Regions from separate parts of the Bradyrhizobium sp. SEMIA genome, predicted to be linked through region 2. Evidence: riboswitches for the same ligand, from Rfam matches in the RefSeq annotation. Region 2 holds a riboswitch; each other region holds the start of a gene.
What was found. Region 2 has a riboswitch for cobalamin ahead of FOM02_RS26280 (DUF1636 family protein). Riboswitches for the same ligand answer to the same signal wherever they lie in the genome.
Positions count from the first base shown of each region.

Region 1: linked by a shared signal. The riboswitch ahead of metE (5-methyltetrahydropteroyltriglutamate--homocysteine S-methyltransferase) and the one ahead of FOM02_RS26280 (DUF1636 family protein) in region 2 are both predicted to bind cobalamin.
Region 3: linked by a shared signal. The riboswitch ahead of FOM02_RS25330 (TonB-dependent receptor) and the one ahead of FOM02_RS26280 (DUF1636 family protein) in region 2 are both predicted to bind cobalamin.

Region 1 covers NZ_CP046601.1:8,955,544-8,961,186, reverse strand. The annotation lists gene metE (5-methyltetrahydropteroyltriglutamate--homocysteine S-methyltransferase) at 1-1,894, opposite strand, end outside; cobalamin riboswitch at 1,995-2,197, opposite strand; gene FOM02_RS42855 (nodulate formation efficiency C protein) at 3,137-3,919, shown strand.
Region 2 covers NZ_CP046601.1:5,393,007-5,398,649, forward strand. The annotation lists partial or broken gene FOM02_RS26270 (cobyric acid synthase) at 1-1,309, opposite strand, end outside; gene cobO (cob(I)yrinic acid a,c-diamide adenosyltransferase) at 1,315-1,947, opposite strand; cobalamin riboswitch at 1,988-2,209, shown strand; gene FOM02_RS26280 (DUF1636 family protein) at 2,305-2,679, shown strand; gene cobW (cobalamin biosynthesis protein CobW) at 2,676-3,710, shown strand; partial or broken gene FOM02_RS46910 (cobaltochelatase subunit CobN) at 3,710-5,643, shown strand, end outside.
Region 3 covers NZ_CP046601.1:5,197,828-5,203,470, reverse strand. The annotation lists gene FOM02_RS25345 (AraC family transcriptional regulator) at 1-209, opposite strand, end outside; gene FOM02_RS25340 (oxidoreductase) at 218-1,048, opposite strand; gene FOM02_RS25335 (DUF2147 domain-containing protein) at 1,236-1,706, opposite strand; cobalamin riboswitch at 1,945-2,153, shown strand; gene FOM02_RS25330 (TonB-dependent receptor) at 2,279-4,702, shown strand; gene FOM02_RS25325 (amino acid ABC transporter ATP-binding protein) at 4,772-5,542, opposite strand; gene FOM02_RS25320 (amino acid ABC transporter permease) at 5,569-5,643, opposite strand, start outside.

The sequences.
Region 1 (5,643 bases), 3.6 Mb from region 2:
GCAACGGCATTCCTTCGCGCAGTGCGGCTTCGTCGATCTGGATCATTGTCGCACCAGCATTCTCGAGATCGCGGACTTCGTCTCGGATCGCGAGCGCAATCTGGCGACAGACCTCGCTTCTGGGAATATCATCGCGAACAAAGGACCAGTTCAAAATCGTCACCGGTCCGGTCAACATGGCCTTCATCGGCTTCCTCGTTAGTGATTGCGCGTAGCGCCACCAGTCCACGGTGATAGGCTTCGGCCGCACCACATCGCCAAACAGGATCGGTGGCCTGACGCAGCGCGAGCCGTACGACTGCACCCATCCGTTCCTGGTAAATGCGAAGCCGGCGAGGTGCTCGCCGAAGTACTGCACCATGTCATTGCGCTCGAACTCGCCGTGCACGAGGACGTCGAGACCGATGTCCTCCTGCCAACGTACGGCGCGCGCAGTCTCCTCCTTGAGGAACCTGTCGTATTGCTCGTCACTTATCGCGCCTCGCGCATGCGCCGCACGGGCATTCCGGACCTCTGTGGTCTGCGGAAACGATCCGATGGTCGTGGTAGGAAAAGCCGGTAGTCCGAAACGATTGCTTTGGATCTCGGCACGACGGGCAAATGGGCTCCCGCGTCGACGCATGGTCTGATCGATCGCTTTCATCCGGACAGCGACATTGGCATCACGGATTTTCGGCGAAGTCCGGCGAACAGTCGCGGCACATTCCGACTCGGCAAGAGCTGGCGCAACATTCTGGTCGCCTGCGAGTGCCCGCGCCAGGATCGCAAGCTCCCGCATCTTCTGGACCGCAAAAGCGAGCCAGCTCTTGACGTCGGAAACGAGCCCGGTTTCAAGTTCAACATCGACGGGCACATGAAGCAGCGAGCAGGATGGGGCAATCTGTACACGGTCCTTGCCGAGCTTCGCAATCGCGGGTTCGAGCCGCTGGCGCAGCGACGACAAATTCGACCGCCATACATTCCGGCCGTCGACGACACCGAGCGACATGACGAGATCACTTCGGCCGCCAGCGATGATCTGGTCCAACAACTGTGGCGCTCGAACTAGGTCGAGGTGTAGTCCGGCAACTGGCAGGCTCAACGCGGTGTTCAGATTGTTCCCGAGGTCGCCGAAATAGCTGGCAACTAAGATCTTGATGGCCGGCACCTCCTTGGCGAGCCGATCATAGGCATGTCGCAAAGACTGCCGCGTCCTCTCATCCAGATCAAGAACCAGGCAGGGCTCGTCTAACTGAACCCAATTTGCCCCACGTTTGGCCAATTCCTGCAGAACCTCGATATAGGCCGGTAACAGTTCATCCAGTAGTGAGAGTGGCTGGAACGCAGGATCGGGACTCTTGCCGAGCTTTAGGAATGTGACCGGCCCGATCAGGACAGGGCGGGTCTGAAAGCCAAGGGCCTTGGCTTCCTCATACTCCTCGATCGGCTTGCGAGAGCATAGCCTGAAAGTCTGCCCTCTGTGAAACTCGGGGACCATGTAGTGGTAGTTGGTATCGAACCACTTGGTCATCTCCTGAGCGGGTGCGCCAAATCCGCGCGGTCCGCGACCGCAACTCGCATCCTGATCGTCGCATTGTGATCCCCGGGCCATGGCGAAGTACGTCTTCAGCGAAACGGATTCGGCGTTCGAAGCGTAAATCTCTGGGATGGCGCCAACCATGACACTTGTGTCGAGCACCTGATCATACAGCGAGAAATCGTTCGATGGAATGACGGTGACGCCGATAGATTTCTGACGAGCCCAGTTTGCGGCACGCAGGCCAGCTGCGTCCTCGAGCAACTGCAGTTCGCTGCGTTTTCCCGCCCAGTAGCTTTCAAGAGCGAGTTTGAGCTCGCGCCTTGGACCGATGCGTGGCGTTCCAAGCGTGGCAACCGGAAGGGAGAGAAGAGACATAAGTTAACCCCATGTTGGGGGCAAAGGCCGTGGCGGACGCAGGCAGGGGAAGTCGCGCGGTGCGACGGCTGCTTGGCGCACCACCGGGACACCCCGCCCGTGGACGAATAATTGTCGGGGCAGGTCTCCTGGCTCGCGGGTCATCGCTTCTGTCCGGCCTTCCCGAAGCCGCGCAGGCTTCAGTGACATCGTTGGACAGCGGCTTGCCGCTCACAGTTGCGGGGGCAGCGCCGGCATTGTCACCGGCTTCCCTCTTAGCTCCGGATCAAGTGGGACCGGAGAACCTCGACGATTTGGATTATCGGCAAGACAAGTCTTCCGTCAACCTCTCAGATTATGTCGCAAGCTGGTGCTGCGGCATCCGCTACGCGAATGACCGCGCATCCTTATCGCTGAGTCGATGTAGATGCGCTCTGCAGTCAGCGATATTGTGATGACCATCGCAGCTGCCCTCTGGCCGCACGCCAGTTCGGTGGAAGGGATAAAAGCGGCTTCCGCGGTCGGGACTGCTGCCTGGAGCAGAACGCATTTGATCCGTGTCCCAGGCTTCCCAGCAGGTTTTTCGAGCGCGTCCGCCATCCAGCCGCCCTCTCGACCAGCTGGATCCGTGCTGCACAGGCCTAAGACACGTGGCAAAGTCAGCAACATACCTGACCGGCACGTTGATTTGCAGTGCCAGCCAGACTCCAAATGCTCGGCGCGAGTGCCGGATGTCGCGAAAGAAGCGCCAAACGCGCTCTGGCCTCTCGGCCGCGAGTACCCAGAGGCATGCCAGAGGACGAAAGCTGACACTCCGGTAACGATAGTGAGCCAAACAGTTCTGTGGCGGCAAACGTGCTCCCAATTCTCATCAGGAACTTGGTCGAGGCGTTCAGCTGCGCCCACCGAACATTCGGCGCGTGACGAGGGTGCATAAGCCGCGCTGAACGGAAACATCGAGACGCCCGCACGTCGGAAAGCCGACAAAGAGGGCATAGAAGCGGTGCGAATTGCCGTCTATTAACCTGGCACGAGGAATGCAAGTCTTCGGCATGCCCAGTCTCCTCCTGCTGGGCATGTCTAGCACAGCAACTTGAGGCTGTCGCCGGCAACGAAGTTAGCGGCGCGTGATAGAGCGCCTGCTCGCACGGGACACCATCGGTCCCCCGTCGCGTCGTCGCTAACTTCTTGCGCTCGCGCATAACAGGCTGAAGTTGCCCGCTCTGCAATGACGTGTGGATGAAACCAGATAGGCCAACAGTCATGAGAAAAGTGTCTGGAAGACGCGCGTTATTGTTTTGTCTCGGTCGATCCCTGATCTGTCTGGCCGGGCTGGCTGCGACTGGCGACCGTGCTCGCGCTATCGAGAGCCCCCATATCGAAAGATTCAAGTCAACGTGGCGAGCGCAAGACGGTGAGACAATAGAACAAATTATCTCCAACGTCTCGAAAGTTGCACGGTTCGTCCCTCGAATGTGGGGCGTCGCCGAACTTGACGGAAACGACTATGTTTTCGTTTCGTGGACCAGGCACGCGGATGATATATTAGACGAACAGCACGTTATCACCTGGAGGATCGCACTCGACGGCACGTTTCAACTTGCGTCGACCTATGCAAAGCCGATCGAATTGGGCTGGCACGCCCTGGCGCTCGGGTTGATCGCCAGTGAAGTCAAGGATGGCGAAAGGGACGCAAATCTTCGCTTTCTGCATGATCCGAGCAACTTCAACTTCGTGACGACCACGCAGGGCCCGCTCGGCGATCTCCTGCGGCAGGGCCGCTGCACTATCGTTGAGCCTGTTGGAGTGGACTACTTGCCGACGCAGAAGGACAAGCCGACCGAAAAAGGTGATCTGTGGCGCGTTTTGCTTTTAGTGAACTGTAATATCCCAGGGCCCCGTTTTTACACCCATAACGGGGTCATCACTTTCGAGAAGAGCGAAGGGCAAGATTGGGAGCCGCAATCCTCCTTTGCCAAGCGTATCGCGGCCTTTCCTCCTGGCTCCTGGTTCGCTCGGATGGAGCCCAAGGAACGGGAAGAGTAAGAAGGAGCGAAAGCCCTCGGTTTAATGGTCGCGCGGAGCAAGATCGCGCCGCAGCTCCTTTACCGCCGACCGCCTCAGAGTAACTGCAAGAATATCAACGCTAAAGTGTCGGTGCTTACTCCTTCGCAACCGTCGCGAGCCTTTCCCGCAGCCTTTAGCCCGTCAGGCAAAAATCGGGCAGCACGATTACTCGAGCCTTTCCGCGACAGTCGAGCTCAGAGGCGCGTACCAGTTGGCGAGATTTTGCTCCCAGCGCACCCGACGCAGTGAGAGAACACCGATCTGCGAGGGAACCAGCTCTCCATGCCACTCTTCAAGGGACCGGGCTTGGAGATGCCTCGGGCCCTGATCCGGCGTGCAGGCCGCGCATCGCGCGATTGAAGGGTGAGCATGCCGACGCCGAGCCGGCACGATCAAGTGCTGCGACAAACCCATTAAGAGGGTAATGGGGCAGTGTCGGCATACCCTCGAACATCGGCCGGTTTCCGACTGGCCCCGGCGACGAGCCCCGGAGCCGTGCGCGAGGCATCGAGGAACGACTGATTCGGCGCTAAATTTCCTCGCGCGCATTCGTCTGCGCGTCATAGATCCGGACTTGAAGCATGGGAAAACGCTTCTTTAGTTCTGCTCCGCCTGCCCTGGCGCCGTCTTTGGTTGCGAATTCAGCTCTGAGTCGACCATCCACTTCAAGTGCGTAAGAAGAGACCGGCAATTCCCGTGGAGCTGCAGCCATTTGATTCCCATTGTGTAGTGAGGTCGTTGAGAACGATTGTAGCTTGAGTCGGCTAAACCGCACCAGAGCGGCCTGCCCGAGTGCCGCGATGGGGCAGCCATGATGCGGATTGACGCCTCGTACCGAATGGCATCAGGATGGTGCTCGCGATCGTCCGAACACGCGGGCGGCATACCCCTCGTGCGGTGCGTATACGACGAAGCCACGCAGGTTGCCGTTCCACATCTTCTGGCGCAAACGCACGCCCTCGTGCCGGGCTTGCCGGGTCAATCTTCACCTGTGATCGCGGTGAAGCGCACTACGACAGAGCGGCCGCCAGTCGCGCCGCCCACGACAATCGGGTTCTTCTACGAACGGGGCGGCGGCACCACGAAGATTATGGCGCACCGCAGAGGTGCGAAAGGCCACAATGCGATTGGCATTCACGCGTGGCTCTCCAAAAGATGGCTCGCGGATTGGCGGTTTGAGCAAACGATACCGATTCATTTACGCAGCGAGCCTTGAGCTGAACTCCGCGGCGCCTTTGTCCAGATCTCAGAGGAAGCGAGACCAGATTTCTTTCGAAAATCAATCTCGTCCTGACAAGAACTTACAGCGAAATGTCATCGCCCTCGCTGAAACCGTCGGCAGCCTTCTGTCTGCCGATGCGGGTTGCCACAAGCATAGCCAGGTTGCTCCTCCCCGCCTGACTTCCACTCGACGTCAAGATTCACACGCGACTTCATCTTAAAGTGCGTGAGAAAACAGCGTTCGAGGCTTGGTTTTCTCTCGCATACCAAGTCCGCCGCCGAGCGATGGAGATCTCCTCCTCAGGTCGAGAGGGTGCAGTACCCGCCCCGTGACAAAGACCGACGAGGCTAAGGATACCGCGACACGCACACCGGAAGAAATCGCTTGAACCTCACGCAGCGTCAGGTCGTAGCTTGGAAATGAAGCCCACGCTTTCATAGATCAAGCGTCGAAAGATGCGGCCGAATAATGGACAAACATT
Region 2 (5,643 bases):
TTGCGGAAATCATCCGACGTGAACAGGCCGTGCAGATAGCTGCCCTGCACGCGGCCATCCCTGGAGATCGCGCCTTCCGGCTCGCCGTTCAGCTTTGCGAACGGTCGGGCACGATCGGGCCCGTCGGTGCGGCCGATGTGGATTTCGTAGGCTTCGATCAACTGGTCGGTCGTGGCGTGGACGGCTGCGACGCGCGTCAACGTCTTCTGCGGGCTCATCACCGTCTCAACATCGAGAAGCCCGAGCCCCGGCGTATCACCTGCCGGGCCTTCAATGCCATCGGGGTCGGCAACGCTGCGTCCGAGCATCTGATAGCCGCCGCATAGGCCGAGCACGTGGCCGCCACGGCGGTGATGCGCGAGCAGATCGATGTCCCAGCCCTGCGCGCGCAGGAACGCGAGATCGCCACGGGTGGACTTTGAGCCGGGGATGATGACCAGTCTGACGTCGCCGGGGATCGCTTCGCCGGGGCGCACCATCAGGAGATCGACGCCTGGCTCGAGCTTGAGTGGATCGAGATCGTCGAAATTGGCGATGCGCGACAGCGCGAGGCACGCGATCTTGCATTGGCCGGGCTTGCGCGCATCACTGAGGCCCAGCGCGTCCTCGGCCGGCAGTCGCCGCGCGGCGAACCAGGGCAGCACGCCGGGCCGCGCCACGCAGTCTTCTCTTCGATCAGCCTGTAGCCGTCGTCAAACAGCGTGGGATCGCCGCGGAACTTGTTGATGACAAAGCCCTGGATCATCGCGGCATCGTCGGGGTCGATCACCGTCCTGATGCCGACGAGCTGGGCGATGACGCCGCCGCGATCGATGTCGCCAACGAGCACGACCGGCACGTCGGCCTTGCGCGCAAAGCCCATATTGGCGATGTCGGCCTTGCGCAGATTCACCTCGGCCGGACTGCCCGCGCCTTCGACCAGCACCAGATCAGCGCGCGCCTTCAACCGCTCAAAGCTCTCCAGCACCGCGCCCATCAGCGAGGGCTTCATCGCGGCGTATTCGCGCGCCCGCGCGGTGGCGATGCGTTTTCCATGCACGACGATTTGCGCGCCGACATCGGTCTCGGGCTTCAGCAGCACCGGGTTCATGTCGGTGTGCGGCTCGACGCCCGCCGCGAGCGCTTGAAGCGCCTGCGCACGCCCGATCTCGCCGCCATCGACGGTGACGGCCGCATTGTTCGACATGTTCTGCGGCTTGAAGGGAAGTACGCGCAAGGCCCGCCGTGTGAAGGCGCGCGCGAGGCCGGCCACGATGAGCGACTTGCCCACGTCCGAGCCGGCCCCCTGGATCATCAGTGCGCGTGCCATCGCGCTCAGAACTCGACGCCGGCTTGCGCCTTGATGCCGGAGCGGAAGGGATGCTTGACCAGCGTCATCTCGGTGACGAGATCGGCGATCTCGATCAGCTCGTCCTTCGCGTTGCGCCCGGTGAGCACGACGTGCGTCATCGGCGGCTTCGAGGTCAGGAAGTCGACGACCTCGGCGATGTCGAGATAGTCGTAGCGCAGCGCGATGTTGATCTCGTCGAGCACGACCATGCGCAGGTTCGAATCGAGGATCAGCTCCTTGGCCTTCTCCCAGCCGGCGCGGGCGGCGGCAATGTCGCGGGCGCGGTCCTGCGTTTCCCAGGTGAAGCCTTCGCCCATGGCATGGAACTGGCAGAGCTCGCCGAAATGGCCCGTGAGCAGACGCCGCTCGCCAGTATCCCAGGCACCCTTGATGAACTGCACGACAGCGCAGGGGAAGCCATGGGCGACGCAGCGGACGATCATGCCGAAGGCCGAGGACGACTTGCCCTTGCCGGCGCCGGTGTGGACGATGATCAGGCCCTTTTCGCCGCTCTTGGTCGCCATGATCTTGTCGCGGGCGGCCTTCTTCTTCGCCATTTTCTGGGCGTGGCGGGCGTCGGTTTCCTCAGTGGTTTGGGTATCCGGTTCTGGCGTCATCGGTCCCGGTCCTTCGGCTTGACAAGAGGCGGCCGGGGGCAAATGGTGGCCCGGCACTGGTTCCTGTCCTATGACAGGCGAAGAGGGAATGCGATAGGGTCCGAATCGGCAAGATTTGGGTCCAAAATGCAGCCGCCCCCGCGACCGTGACCGGAGAGATGCCCGAAGCCACTGATCCCCTAGGGGATCGGGAAGGCGGGGATCGAAGGGCCAAAACCCTGCTCCGCAAGCCGGGAGACCTGCCAGCGCGGACGAGTTTTGGACCGGCGGACGGGGTGTTCCGCGACGGGGAAACGGGCCTTCACGAGAATGGTCCGTGTGCCTCTTCGCCTCCCGCTGTTTATTCTGGAAGAGGCGATGACCGTCACACTTCACGTCTGCATCACCTGCCGCGCTGGCCAGACGCTTGGCGAAGGCGAGACCACACCCGGCAAGCGCCTGCATGGCGCGATCCTCGAGGCCGGCGTGCCCGAGGGCGTCAACGTGGTTCCCGTCGAATGCCTGTCTGCATGCAGCCAGGGCTGCTCGGTCGCGCTCAGCGCGCCCGGCCGCTGGTCCTATGTCTATGGCCGCCTGTCGGATGCGAACGCGCAGGACGTGGTCGCGGGCGCCGCGGCCTATGCGGCCGCGCCCGACGGCCTCGTGCCGTGGCGCAGCCGGCCCGAAATCTTCCGCAAGCAGTCGCTTGCCCGCATTCCCCCCATTGCCGTGTTGCCGGAGGCCGCCGAATGAACTCGCTCGCAAAAGTCCCTGTCACGGTGGTCACGGGCTTTCTCGGCTCCGGCAAGACGACGCTGATCCAGCATCTGCTCAGCAATGCCAATGGCAAGAAGCTCGCCGTGCTGGTCAACGAGTTCGGCAGCGAGGGCGTCGACGGCGAGATCCTGAAATCCTGCGCCGATGCCAACTGCCCGGAGGAGAATATCGTCGAGCTCGCCAATGGCTGCATCTGCTGCACCGTTGCCGACGATTTCATTCCGACCATGGAGCAGTTGCTGGCGCGCCCGGTGCGGCCCGATCACATCCTGATCGAGACCTCGGGCCTGGCGCTGCCAAAACCGCTGCTGAAAGCATTCGACTGGCCGGAGATCCGCTCGCGCATCACCGTCGACGGCGTGATCGCGCTCGCCGATGCCGAGGCGGTTGCCGCCGGTCGCTTCGCGCCGGACCCGGCGGCTGTCGAAGCGCAGCGCGCCGCGGACGAAAATCTCGATCACGAGACGCCGCTCTCGGAGGTGTTCGAGGACCAGATCGCCTGCGCAGATATCGTGCTGCTGACCAAGGCCGATCTCGCCGGCAGCGCCGGCATTGAAGCCGCCAAGGCCGCGATCGCCGCCGAGATGCCGCGCCGCGTGCCGATGCTGCCCGTCACCGACGGTGCGATCGACGCGCGCGTCATTCTCGGGCTCGGCGCCGCCGCCGAGAACGATCTTGCCGCGCGCCCGTCGCATCACGATGGCGAGGAGGAGCACGAGCACGATGATTTCGCCTCCGTCGTGATCGATCTTCCGGAGGTTGCGGATGTCGATACGCTGGTTGCGTCGGTGCAGAGGCTGGCGCGCGAGCAGAACGTGCTGCGTGCCAAGGGCTACATCGCGGTCGCGGGCAAGCCGATGCGCCTGCTGCTTCAGGCCGTCGGCGAGCGCGTGCGCCACCAGTTCGACAAGCCCTGGGGCGCGGGTCTCAGGCAGTCGAAGCTCGTCGTGATCGGCGAGCATGGCGATATCGATGAGGCCGCGATCAAGGCGGGATTGGGAGTCTGATGCACGTCGTCTTCCGCGAGAGCCGGGGTCTCGAGGAGACCGCGACGCCAAGAGACATCGGCCAGGACCCGGCCGATCTCGTGGTGCTCTCGTACTCGGATTCCGACCTTGCCGCATTCGCGGCGGGCTGGCGGCGCGGCCGTAGCAGCCTGCCGTCGCTGCGGCTCGCCAATCTCGCGGAGCTGCGTCATCCGCTCTCGGTCGACACCTATATCGAGCGCACGCTGTCGCAGGCGCGCGGCATCCTGGTGCGTCTGATCGGCGGAGAATCTTATTGGCCCTATGGCCTTGCGGCGCTCCAGCAGCTCGCCAAAGATCGTAACATCGTGCTGGCCGTGCTGCCGGCCGACGGCCGCGACGACACGCGGCTCGATGCTTACTCGACCCTGCCGGTCTCGACGCTGCGGCGGCTCAAGGTGCTTTGCGACACCGGTGGCCCCGTTGCCGCTCAGGCCGCGATTGCTCAGCTTGCGCTGGCTTCGGGCCTTTATGCCGGTCCGGTCGTCGGCGAGATGACCGTGCCCGAGATGGGCTTTTATGATCCCGCGCGTGGTGTCATCGCCGCGCCGGCGCCGGGTGAAGGCAGGCCGCTCGCGCTGGTGACCTTCTATCGCTCTTATCTCACTGCCGCTGACACCGGCCCGGTCGATGCCCTGATCGCTGCGCTGCGCGAGAAGGGTTTTGCGGCGTATGGCGTGTTCGTCACCTCCCTAAAGGGCCCGGGCGTCGCGGGCTGGCTGCGGGACTATCTTGCGAAGAACCCTCCGGCCGCGATCGTCAATGCGACGGCGTTTTCTGCGCTGGGCGAAGATGGCACGACGCCGTTCGATGCTGCGTCATGTCCCGTCTTCCAGGTCGCGCTCTCGTCGGCACGGCGCGAGGACTGGGCGGAATCGTTGCGCGGTCTGTCGCCCGGCGATCTCGCGATGCACGTGGTGCTGCCCGAGGTCGACGGCCGCGTGTTCGCGGGCGTCGTGAGCTTCAAGTCGGCGGCGGAGCGCGATCCCGATTTGCAATTTTCGCATCTGGCGCATCGGCCGGATGAGGAGCGCGTGACGGCCGTCGCCGCGCGCGTTGCAGCCTGGTGGCGCCTTGCGGAAAAGCCGGCTGCCGGGAAGCGCGTCGCGATCGTGCTTTCGAACTATCCGGGCCGGCCGCACCAGATCGCGCATGCGGTTGGGCTCGATGCGCTGGCTTCGGTCGAGGCATTGGTGTCTGACCTTGCAAAGGCCGGCTTCGATGTCGCGCCGGTCCATGCGCTCGGCGAGACGCTGCTGAAGCAGCATCTGAGCTGGAGCGTCGCCGATTACCGCGCGTCACTCTTACACCTCCCGCAATCCCTGCGGGATGATCTCGCGCAAGCCTGGGGCGGGCTGGAGACCGATCCAAGCTGCGGCAGCGGTGCGTTCCGCTTCGCGGCCACCGCTTGCGGCCAGTCAATCATCGCCGTTCAGCCGGAGCGTGGCGACGCCATCACGCGCGATTCCGACTATCACGATCTCGCCCGCACGCCGCGCCACGGCTATGTCGCGTTCTATCTCTGGCTCCGCGAGCAGGGCATTGATGCCGTCGTGCACATGGGGGCGCACGGGACGCTGGAATGGTTGCCGGGGAAATCCGTGGCGCTGTCGTCGGGGTGCTGGCCGGAAGCGCTGATCGGCGATCTCCCCGTCATCTATCCCTTCATCGTCAACGATCCCGGCGAGGCTGCGCAGGCCAAGCGGCGGATCGGTGCCGTCACCATCGGCCATCTGCCGCCGCCGCTCGAGCAATCCACGGTGCCGGAGGGTTTGCGCCGGCTCGAACGCCTGCTCGACGAATATTCGACCGCCGATGGTCTCGATCCCGCGCGCCGCCAGCGCCTGATCGCGGCGATCCGCGACGAGGCCCGTGCAGCGGGCCTCGAAGACGATCTCGGTCTCGATGCGTCGGC
Region 3 (5,643 bases), 200 kb from region 2:
AAGCCGAGCCCCGGCTCCGGCTTCAGCTCCTCCAGCGCTCTCCAGAGCGCAAAATATTGCACTGTGGTGACCTGCCCCTGCTCGTTCAGGTGCAAGGTCGCCGGCAGTTTCGCCTGCCGCAACAGCACGGCCGGCGGCACGCCGATATGTTCAACGGCCTGCCAAAAGGCTCGGGGGACCTTGCATCTGTCTGCCGCTGTACCACTCATGAACAATCCTAGCGCATCTGGCTCATGATCACGCGGTCGAACAGGCGGTCGCCGAACCATTCGCGAATCTTGATCATGGGCAAGGCATATTTACCCGCAACGTAGCGGGTGCGCGGCTTTGGCTCCTTCACGGCCCTGGACACGACGCCGGCGATGACGCTTGGATTGGTGCCGCGTCCCTGTCCATAAGCCGCACGGGTCGATTTCGCGACGGCCTGCGTCAGCTTGGCGTAAGGACCTCCACCCGATCGTTTGAGCAGGCCATTGGCAACCACATCGCCAAATCCCGTCTCGATCAGGCCGGGCTCGACGACGACGACCTTGATGCCGAACGGAGCCAGTTCAAGTCGCAGGCAATCGGACCAGCCTTCCAGCGCATGCTTGGTCGCATGGTACCAGGCACCCAGGAGGGTGTAGATCTTGCCGCCCATCGAGGTGATGTTGACGATCGTGCCTGCGCGCTTTTCGCGCATCTTCGGCAAGAGAAGCTGCGTCAGGCGAGCGGCGCCGAACAGGTTCACCTCGAACTGGTAACGCGCTTCGTCGATGCCGACCTCCTCGACGGGACCGTAGAGGCCGAAGCCGGCGTTGTTGACGAGCACATCGACGCCATCCACCTCGCGCAGGATGGCATCGACCGTCGCCTGGATGTCGGACTCGCTCGAAATGTCCATTCTCAGGGACCTCGCCCCGAGCTCGACGAGATCATCCATCTTGTCGACGTGCCGCGCGGCGACGAAGACCTGGAATCCGTCCTTGATAAGACGCCTTGCGATTTCCTTGCCCATGCCGGAGGACGCTCCGGTGACGAGCGCCGTTCTCTTCGACTTGTCGAACATTTCAACCTCTCTTCGTTCCTGTCTTATCCTGCGGCCTCCGTGGCAGGAATTGACTGACCAAGCGCGCCAATAGACTTGCATAACACGCCAATCCTGACGACCGATTTGGGCCGCTGTATTCCCAAGAAAAAGCGCGGTACCAGCGACCGCGCTTTGGCAAGACAGTTCGGGCCTGGCGGAAATCCGTTCAGCCGCGAGCGCGGTGGAATGTGCGGGTTTGTCCCATCGCGGGCAGCCCGAGATAGCCTCGGAGGTGCATCTTGCCGTCCTTGACGGTGGCCTTGCAGTTGTAGGTGCGGCCGGACGAGGCGTCATAGATCGTGCCGCCGCCCCACTCGCCATCCTCCCAGCGCAAGCCGGCGATGAAGACAATGTTCTTCAGCGACCGCGCACGCAGCGCGGGATCGGGGTTCTTGGCGTCCTTCTTGAAGGTCACGTTGTCCGCCTCCACGATCTCGTTGCCGTAGAGCATGCGCGCCTGGAATTCCGTTCCGCTCCTGAACATGTCGAGCTTCACCGTGCCGTCGTCCGCCTCCCATGTCCCGACGATCGCATCGGGGACTGGCACCTCGCCGTGCGCCATCGAAATCTGTCCGATGTTCACGGCTGCCATCAGCAGGAAGATGGCGGATCGACGGGAGTGAAGCGACGTTTGCATGGTGCGTTCCTTGGTTTGCGGTTGGGCGAGCGATCGAAGCGCTCGCAGGTCTCGCAAATGTCTCTAGATTTCGGGAACAGCGTTTGCAGCGGCAGAAGGCGCCAGCGGAATTGCGCCGCGCGCCAATCGATGCCGGCGCGAATTTGGATGGTCGGGCAAAACAGCCACACATGGCCATTATCGAAGGTCGGGCCAATCGACGGGTCCCCTTCGGATATTGACGGCTTCATCGCCAGCTGCCAGTTTCATGATCGGTAGTGTCCGCAAGGACTATTCAAGGGAATGCGGTGCGTCCGTCTCGACGGACAATTCCGCGGCTGCCCCCGCAACTGTAGGCGGATAGCCGACGACCAAACGAACCACTGGAGCCCCGTTCGGGCCTCTGGGAAGGCGGTCGAAGGCGATGACCCGCGAGCCAGGAAACCTGCTGCCAGCCATGAGTCACGCGCGAACGCATTGGGCGGGGTGCCCCGATGTCGGACAAGTAGCCGCTGCATCTGCCGCCTGGGGCGAAGGTAGATGACTAAGGCAACCGCGGTGACAGTTTATTTGCGTCGCCGCAGAGCGTTGTCGTGCAAACTCTTCATTCTCGTGCCGGCGTTGCGCCAGGCTATTCACGTGTTTTCCTGATCTCCCTGCTCTCTTCCGTGTCGCTGTCGGCGGCTGCGATCGCGCAGAGCGTGGACCGTGACAAGCCGCCCGTGGAGATCGGTCCAGTGACTGTCTCCCCGTCCACACCGAGGACGGCGCCTGCAATCAGCCCGGGCAACCAAAAGCCTCGGACCGCCCGCCGGGCCACGGGGCGAAGACCGACAGCACCGATCGCTGCAAGGCCCACCAACCCGCCCGCCGGCGACACGACACCGTTGAACACCGCCGCCGTCGCCGGGGTCTCCTCTCGCCTCGGCATTTCGGCCCGGGAGACGCCGGCGACCGTCGAGGTCATCAGCCAGCAGACCATGCAGGACCTGGGCATCCGGACCACCACCGACGTCGCAAAGGCGGCAGTCGGCGTGACTGGCGGCGATGCGCCCGGGGCACCAGCGATCTTCTCGATGCGCGGCTTTTCCGGCGATCAGCTCAACACCCTCTACAACGGCATTCCGATCGGGCCGTCGACCATGACCGGCCGTCCCATGGATGTCGCGGGCCTGCAGCAGGTCGAGATCATCAAGGGACCGGACTCGCTGGTGGCAGGTCTTGGCGCAACCGGCGGCGCCGTCAACTACGTGACCAAAGCGCCGCATACCGGTCCGATCGTCAACGAAGCCTTCACCTCCTACGATTCCTTCAACGGCTATCGCGCCGGTTATGGTTCGGGCGGCTCTACGCTGATCGATGGCCTCGACTACCGCTTCGACATCAGCCATTTCAACGACAAGAGCTTCATCGAGGACAGCTACTCCAGGCTCAGCAATGTCTCGGGCCAGCTGAATTATCGCGTCAACGATAGCCTGAAGGTCTGGGGCGCAGCCGAATACAGGCAGGACAAGGACCGCTTCTACTGGGGCACGCCGATCGTACCGGCGAACGGGCCGGGCATCGTGCCGACGAATGGCATCGTCTCGGGGGTCTGGAGCAACTATTACCTCGGCGGCGGCACGCCAGTCCCGCCGACGATCGACGCGCGTACGCTGACCACGAGTTACAACGTGCTCGACAATCACAGCGGCGCCAGTGAGCTCTGGCTGCGCAGCGGCTTCCAATGGGACATCACCAACAGCATCTCGCTGCGCAGCCAAGTCTACGGCTATGACGCGCACCGGCACTGGTTCAACAACGAGATCTCGTCGTTCGACCAGACTGTCGGCAACTTCGCCGGCGCGCAGAGCATCTATCGCGAGCGCCTGGCGCTGGATCACGCGCAGCGGCTCTACGGCAACATCACCGACCTCACCGTCAATTCCAGCATTGGCGGAATGGACAACCGCTTCGTCGCGACCGTGGCGGCGAGCAACAACCAGTTCAACGTCTCGCAGGACACGCTGTTCTTCAACGACTACGTCGACCTGCTCAATCCCGACCGCGGGCCCTACGGCCCTCGCAGCGACGAGAAGATCTACACCCGCGTCAACACCGCCTCGTTGTCGTTCGAGGACCGGCTCAAGCTGACCTCGACCTTCGCGTTGATCGGCGGCATCCGGTTCGAGGACATCAAGCTGGACCGGACCCGCTTCTTCCCCGACGGCACGCTGGAGTCCGCGAAGGGGTATCCCTTCTCGACGACGTTCAATCCCGTCACCGGCCGCGTCGGCTACACCTGGGACATCACCCCGGGCGTGATGCTGTACAGCCAATACGCGACCGCGGCAGACCCGACGGTGGCCAACATCTTCATCCTCGCACCGTCCGTGCCGCTCCTGCTGACGACGTCGCGCACCTACGAGACCGGCGTCAAGGTGCTATCGGCCGACAAGCGGGCCGAGGCCACGTTCTCGGCCTTCGACATCCAGCGCAAGAACGTCTACGTCCCGGAGAGCGGCATCGTCTTCAACGTCGCCGGCAAGATCGAATCCAAGGGCATCGAGATTGCGGCGGCGATCAACCCGGCCGCCGGCCTGAAACTGTGGGGCAACGTCGCCTTCGTGCAGTCGCGCTTCATCGATTTCAATTATGTCGATGGCAATGGCGTATTCCAGTCCTATTCAGGCAAGACGCCGCCCAACGTGCCGAACTTCATCGCCAATGCCGGCGCCTCGTACCGGTTCGACACGACGCTGCCGGTCGAGATCGGGGGCCTGATGCGTCACGTCGGCGACCGCTTCAACTTCCAGGACAATCTGCTCGTCATGAATGCCTACACCACGTTCGATGCGTTCGCATTCGTCGACATCCCGAAAGCGTACTTCCCGGGGGTGGACCGGACGCGGATTTCATTCCGGGTCAGGAATTTGACGAACAAGCGCTATGCGGCCTGGGGCGACCCGGGCTACGCCGACGAGATCATCCTCGGCGCGCCGCGTAGCTATGAAGTGGCGGCTTCGTTCCGATGGTGAGGAACGCTGGGGCAGCATCGAGGATGAGAACCGTCAGGATCTCATTGTCGCCGCAGAGCCAACCCGCTCCTAATGGATGATCTGGCCGAGGAACGCCCTCGCCCGCTCCGTCTCGGGCGCACGGAAGAAGGTTTCCGGATCGGCCTCCTCGACGATGGAGCCGCGATCCATGAACACCACGCGGTCGGCGACCTCGCGGGCAAAGCCCATCTCGTGGGTGACGCAGACCATGGTCATGCCGTCCCGCGCGAGCTCCACCATGGTCTCCAGCACCTCCTTGACCATCTCCGGGTCGAGCGCGGAGGTCGGCTCGTCGAACAGCATGATCTTCGGCTGCATGCACAGCGCGCGCGCGATGGCGACGCGCTGCTGCTGGCCGCCGGACAGCTGCCCCGGATATTTGTTCGCCTGATCGTGAATGCGCACCTTGCGCAGGAAGCCGAGCGCACGCTCCTGCGCTTCCGCGCGGGACAGGCCGCGCACCTTCATCGGCGCCAGCATGCAGTTCTCGACCACCGAAAGATGCGGAAACAGGTTGAAGCTCTGGAACACCATCCCCACTTCGCGGCGGACGCTGTTGACGTCGCCCATCCGGTCGGTCAGCTCGACGCCATCGACGACGATGCGGCCGCCGTCATGCTTCTCGATATGATTGATGCAGCGGATCAGCGTCGACTTGCCCGAGCCCGAGGGACCGCAAAGCACGATCTTCTCGCCCGCAGCGACATTCAGGTTGACGTCGCTCAGGGCCGTGAAACTGCCGAACCGCTTCACCAGGTTCTCGACGGTGACGATGGAAGCGGACCGATTGGCCCCGTTCCCGTTCATCTGCTGAAGCATTTGCTCCCTCCGAAGGTTTCGCTTGTCTATCGGCGCATTCCCGCAATCGCATAGCGCTTGCGCAAGGATGCTACGCATTGCGATGCCACAGAGCTGATCGC